Salinivibrio kushneri: one gene and its partner. The protein of the gene in region 1 interacts with the protein of each later gene in a pairwise test. Links are inferred from orthologs where the notes say so. Each region holds a gene or a part of one and is shown on either strand. Other genes may lie near its edges.

Region 1 (3,292 bases):
TTAACCTTACCCGCCTTGATGGTGATGGGCATGCCGGCTGATGTCGCCAATGCCACCAATCGCGTGGCAGTGTGGTTACAGTGTGCTTCCGGCATGGCGGGCTTTCGCCAGCACAATAAACTGGATACCCAAGATATTATCCCTGTTTTAGTCCCTAACTTAGTCGGCGGGTTATGCGGTGCTTTAGCGGCTGCGTGGCTGCCAGCAAGCTGGGTAAAACCCTTATTGCTTGGTACTTTACTAACCATGACGCTGGTGATGCTTATCAAGCCGGCGACGTTTGGTTCCCCCGAAGGCACGCCTATCAAAAAAGTCTCCTCAACTCCCTCTGCCTGGTTTGGCTTATTACTCGCAGGGTTTTATGGTGGCTTCGTGCAAGCCGGGGTAGGGTTTGTATTACTGGCAGCCCTGTGTGGTACGCTTAACTACGATCTAGTCCGCGGTAATGCTCTGAAACTGGCTTGTACACTCGCTTTCACCACCTTGTCCTTAATCGTGTTTATCGCTGATGATCTTGTGCGTTGGGTACCAGGGCTGATTTTAGCCGTTGGCACCATGTTGGGCGCTCGAGTGGCCGTTCGCTTTGCCATTTCAGCCAACCCCAAGGTGCTCAAAGGCTTCCTGTTTGTGATGACACTGGTTGGCTGTATTGCCGCTTATGCGTTCTAACAGGTCACCTTGTACGTTTGCTCGCCACATGCTTCACATGCAAGCTGTCGCCATACTGGTGGTAATATGGCGTACCGCACCAACAACATTATTTTGCGGCTTTGCGTCTCGCTTTCGTGGTACGCGTTGGTGTCGCGGTTGACTTTGGATTAGCAGCCGGCTTTGCTTTCGCAGTCCGCTTTCGGTAGCCGGACGTGCGCCGCCCTTTACGTGCGAACGATTTAGCAGGAGCGGCAGGCAAGTCGCTTAACGAGGCCGGCGGTGGCGATGTCTTCACGGTTTCAATTAGGCCTGTCACTTGTGCCGTTAACCCTTTCATAAAGGGGTGATATCCACACTGACGATCCGCCATATCTTGTAGCTGTCGCTCCCAATCCGCGGTCATATCCGGATAGGTGGCAATGTCTGGCAACGCCGCGATGAGCCCTTTACCACTGGCGCTGGCGTGCAACGTTTTCCCTTGTCGCGTTAATAAGCCACGTTTCACCAATAACTCAATGATACCGGCACGGGTTGCTTCGGTGCCTAAACCGTCGGTCTCACGCAATATCTCTTTCAACGCTTTGTTTTGCACGTAGCGACCAATCCCGGTCATTGCCTGCAACAAGGTAGATTCCGTAAACGCCGCAGGCGGCTCTGTCATGCAATCTTTTATCTCGCCTCGCTCGCACCGTCCTTGCTCGCCTTCTTCCATTAGCGGCAACGGGGCAGCGTCGCTGTCTGCGGTGTTATTTGTCGGTAACAAAGCTCGCCAGCCGGCGTGTGTCAGCACCTTCCCTTTAGCAATAAAACATCCGCCTGCGATATCAAAGATGAGCTTCCCTTCCGCGTATTCAGCAGCCGGGTAAAACTGCATCACGTATTGGCGCGCGATGAGCTGATAAATCTTGGCTTCATCGGCTGACAAGCTTGCCGGCGCGACTTTCGCTGTGGGAATAATTGCATGGTGAGCCCCGACTTTACTGTCGTTCCATGCCTTCCCTTTACGCTTGGTATCAGCCCCCTCACATGCTTGCCCAAGCGCCTCACAACCTTGCTTAATGGCACCGAGTATCTTATTCGCCTCGGCGAAATGGCCTTTGGGCAAATAGCGGCAGTCTGAGCGAGGATAAGTAATAAGTTTGTGGCGTTCGTAAAGCTGCTGGCACACATCCAGTGCTTTTTGTGCACTAAAACCAAACCGCTTTGAGGCATCAATTTGCAGTGCGGATAAGTTGTACGGCAACGGTGCGCTCTGTTTGCGTTGTTGACGCTCCGCTTCAGTGACGGTCGCTGTTTGTCCTGTGATGCGTTGTGCGACGTTTTCTGCCAAGGGGCGAGACAACACGCGACCCTGTTCATCTTGCCACTTTGCACACGCTTCACTGGGCTGCCAACGAGCCCGTATCTCACCCTCTGGATGGGCAATGATCGCATCCAGTTGAAAAAACGGGTGTGGCACAAAGCTGTCTATTGCCTGATCACGGCGCACCACCAGCCCTAACACTGGCGTTTGCACGCGTCCGACCGACAACACCCCTTGGTAGCCAGCCTGTTTGCCCAATAACGTATAAGCACGGGACAGGTTCATACCATACAGCCAATCAGCTCTCGAACGCGCCAGCGCGGACACTGATAGGGGCATGTAAGCTTTGTTGTCTTGCAGCTGCGCAAGGGCTTTTTTCACAGCGGATAGGTTTAAATCACTGATTAAAAGGCGCTTAATGTTAGCTTTTTTGTTGGCACTGACCTTTGCGTAGTCAATCACTTCATCAACCAGCAATTGCCCTTCTCGATCGGGATCGCCCGCATGAACCAGTTGGTCAAACTGCTTGATCAGTTTTTTGACAACAGCAAGTTGTCCGGATGCCGCTTTGCGGGGACGAAGTTGCCATTGCTCAGGCACGATAGGCAGATCGGCAAGATCCCATTTTTTATAACGACTATCATAGGCGTCCGGCTCAACCTGCTCTAGCAAATGGCCGATACACCAGGTCACCACGTCACCTTGTGCTGTCTCGATGTAGCCTTTCTGGTTTTTGTGCGGTTTAGGCAGTCCTGCCGCAATTGCGCGACCAAGGCTGGGTTTTTCCGCTATGAATAATCGTGCCATGACAAAGCCTTTTTACCGTCTCTGGGCGCATGGTATGCAAAGGCTGATCGGGGCGCAATAAAAAACCTGTACATATGCACAGGTTTTTCCGAGATAAACGCGATTTATCTTAGTTTACAGGTAGGTCACAAACTTACTGGTATCACGCCTTGGGGCATTAGCGGGGGCGCAATCAGGCGTCCCTAAGTATAAAAAGCCTACAATCTGATCGTCACCTTCTACCGACAGCGCTTCGCGCACTGCAGGATGATAAGCAAACGCGCCAGTGCGCCAAAACCCTTGAAAACCCTGCGCGACAGCGGCCATTTGCATTGCTTGCGTCGCACATCCCGCCGAGATATGTTGCTCAATGGTTGGGACCTTATCGTGCGGACGCGTACGCGCAATCACTGCGACCACCATGGGCGCTCGAAACGGGGCATTACGCGCTTTTTCAATCGCCGCCTCATCCGCGCCATTGGTTTGTGCCGCGTCGGCAAGAATGGTAGAAAGCCGAGTGAGACCCTCACCTTCGCAGACCACAAATTGCCA
Region 2 (3,235 bases), 420 kb from region 1 along the record:
CACCAGACGGTGCACGCCCGTTTCCGTACGTAGCCAGCCGTAAGCGTACTCGCCAGTAATCCGAACCGTGGCAGACTTTAATCCAGCCACATCACCCTCAGACACTTCAATGACTTCAGCTTTGAAGCCTTTAGCGTCCGCCCAGCGCAAGTACATGCGGAGCATCATATTGGTCCAATCTTGCGCTTCGGTACCGCCGGACCCCGCTTGCAGGTCAATATAGCAATCAGACGCATCGTGCTCACCAGAAAACATGCGGCGGAATTCAAGCTTGGTTAGCTTGGCTTCAAGTTCCACCAGCTCCGGCTCCACTTCGTCGAAGGTTTCTTGATCATCTTCTTCGACCGCCAACATCAGCAATTCGTTGACGTCTTCGCCGCCTTGGGTCAATTGATCGATGGTTTCCACCACCGCTTCAAGGGAAGCACGCTCTTTACCCAGCGCTTGTGCACGTTGTGGCTCGTTCCACACGTCCGGTTGTTCTAATTCAGCATTAACTTCTTCTAGACGCTCTTTCTTGGCATCATAGTCAAAGATACCCCCGGAGGACATCGGTACGTTCGGCGATATCGGCGAGGCGATTTTTGATTGGATTAATCTCAAACATGGTCAAGCATCTTCATTATTAGCGGAAATTTAACCGCCGAATTTTAGCGAATTGTCGCGCCAATAAACAGGGCGTGATGGAAAAAGCCGCACATTTAAGCGGGTTCAAGATGCGAAATGATCAACTGGGCGCTGCGATTACCGCGAAACTCATTGATATCCAGGCGGTAAACGAGTCGTAGCGTCTTGGTGCTGGGATCGGGCCAGCGACGCAAATCAACGTTAAAGGCAATGGCGTCAATCATGGTGCCGCCGCCTTCCGGCTCGACCATCAATTTTAAGTGTTTGCCGCCCACCAGTTTTTGCTGCAGCACCTTAAAAATGCCATCGAACTGCGGCTCCGGAAATCCTTGCCCCCAAGGGCCGCCTGCTTGAATGGTTTCTGCCGTTTCCAACCCCAGCTCGTGACTTTGTAAGGGACCATCACTTAACAAGACACCTTTTAAGTCATCATCACTGACCTGCTCACGCACCTGCGTATCAAACTGCTTGGCGAAGGCCTCGAACTGGGTTTCCTCTATCGTGAGCCCTGCTGCCATGGCGTGGCCACCAAACTTTTTGATTAATCCAGGGTTTAATGTATCAATCCGATCGAGGGTGTCGCGCATATGCAAACCAGGAATCGAACGCGCTGAGCCTTTAATCAGCCCATCACCACCATCGGCAAACGCAATCACAGGGCGGTGAAATTGATCTTTTAATCGTGAGGCTAAGATCCCAATCACGCCTTGATGCCAGTCGCGCTGAAACAGCGCCAGCCCTACCGGCAACTCTCGCTCAGACTGCTCGGCAATCAAGCGCTCACACCAAGCCACGGCTTCTTGCTTCATTCCTTGCTCTATGTCTTTGCGAGTTTGATTGAGCGCATCCAACTCTGAGGCCATTCGTCTGGCAGCATGAATGTTGTCGCACAGCAACAACTCAACCCCAAACGCCATATCATCTAAACGCCCCGCGGCATTGATCCTTGGCCCCAATGCAAAGCCAAAATCACTGGCGACGAGCGTGGCCATATTGCGATTAGCCACCTCGATAAGCGCCTGGATCCCCGGGCGGCAACGTCCAGCGCGGATCCGCTGCAACCCCTGATGAACCAGGATACGGTTGTTACTATCCAAGGCTACCACGTCGGCGACCGTGCCCAACGCGACTAAATCGAGCAACTCGGCCAAATTGGGCACGGGTATGCCTTGCTGTTCCAACCACCCTTGGTCACGCAAATGCGCGCGCAGCGCCAGCATCAAATAAAAGGCGACCCCGACACCGGCAAGCGCCTTCGAAGGAAAACCACAGTCATCCAGATTAGGGTTCACCATGGCATCCGCCTCAGGCAGTGTCTCACCCGGTAGATGGTGATCGGTCACCAGCACCTGCATACCGAGCGCTTTGGCGTGCGCCACCCCTGCCAATGAGGACACCCCGTTGTCCACGGTCATGATAAGCTCTGCTCCCCGCTCTGCGGCCTGGTCGACCACCTCTGGGCTTAGCCCGTAGCCATCGTCAAAGCGGTTGGGTACCAGATAATCGACCCGAGTCGCGCCCATCATGCGTAAGGCTTTGACGGATAGCGCTGACGATGTCGCGCCATCGGCATCAAAGTCACCCACAATCAAAATAGACTGGTGCGCCTTTAACGCCTCAGCGAGCAAGTTAACCGCAGCATCAATCCCGGTTAACGCTTGATACTGATGCAGCCCAGCCACGCTGCGGTTGAGCTCGCTGTCTTCCTTTAAGCCACGGTTAGCGTATAAACGTTGCAATAATGGCGGAATGGCATCGCTAAATGCCGGCGTCACCGACGGCATACGTCTTTTTATTTCTATCATGAAGTTGTCACCAGTTATCGGTTAGCCGCGTGGGTGGTGTGTTTGATGAAGCTGCTTCAAACGCTCGGTGGCCACATGGGTGTATATTTGCGTCGTTGACAAATCGCTGTGTCCAAGCAACATCTGCACCACGCGTAAATCGGCCCCATGATTGAGCAAGTGGGTCGCAAACGCATGACGTAAAACATGGGGAGAGAGATCCTCCGTCTCGATCCCCGCCAACTGCGCGTAATACTTGATGCGGTGCCAAAAGGTTTGACGGGTCATCTGACGGGCACGTTTACTTGGAAAAAAAACATCGGTACTGGTCTCTCCCAGCAATACTGGGCGACTATACGCCAAATAGTGCTCCAGCCAATCCACCGCAGACTCTCCCATGGGTACCAAGCGCTCCTTATCTCCTTTACCAGACACTCGCACCACACCTTGACGCAAGCTTACATTTTCCATGGTCAGTCCGATAAGCTCCGTGACACGCAAACCTGTGGCATACAAAAGCTCTAACATGGCTTTGTCTCTGAGCTCAAGCGGATCGTCCGCATTGGGGGCGGTTAATAAGGCATCGATTTGCTCTTCTGTCAGATTTTTCGGCAGCCGCTTGGGCTGTTTCGGACTGATTAACGTGGCGCTGGGATCGTCGGGGCGCAATTTCTGTCGGTATACATATTGAAAAAGCCGACGCAACGCCGACACCATGCGGCTACGTGAGCTCGATTGGTAGCCCTGTTCATGCAACCAATATTGGTAGTCTTGCAAATCTTGCTTGCTGACGGCCACCAATGCACGGCTATCGAGCCAATGAC

Evidence for each region.
Region 2: the proteins of N8M53_RS09040 (region 1) and recJ interact in binary tests that used the Escherichia coli proteins (3 or more experiments, as listed by UniProt). The link is inferred for Salinivibrio kushneri from one-to-one orthologs.

The regions. Positions count from the first base shown.
Region 1 is NZ_CP114588.1:1,916,726-1,920,017, forward strand. The notes cover bases 260-3,226. They hold N8M53_RS09040 (DNA topoisomerase III), read right to left. Parts: upstream 2,762-3,226; coding sequence 758-2,761; downstream 260-757. Other genes in these bases: N8M53_RS09035 (sulfite exporter TauE/SafE family protein), read left to right, coding at 260-669; N8M53_RS09045 (NAD(P)H nitroreductase), read right to left, coding at 2,876-3,226. Also shown: more of N8M53_RS09035, read left to right, coding at 1-259; more of N8M53_RS09045, read right to left, coding at 3,227-3,292.
Region 2 is NZ_CP114588.1:2,336,202-2,339,436, forward strand. Bases 68-2,977 are described here. They hold recJ (single-stranded-DNA-specific exonuclease RecJ), read right to left. Parts: upstream 2,433-2,977; coding sequence 702-2,432; downstream 68-701. Other genes in these bases: xerD (site-specific tyrosine recombinase XerD), read right to left, coding at 2,454-2,977. Also shown: more of xerD, read right to left, coding at 2,978-3,235. UniProt on the Escherichia coli protein: Single-stranded-DNA-specific exonuclease.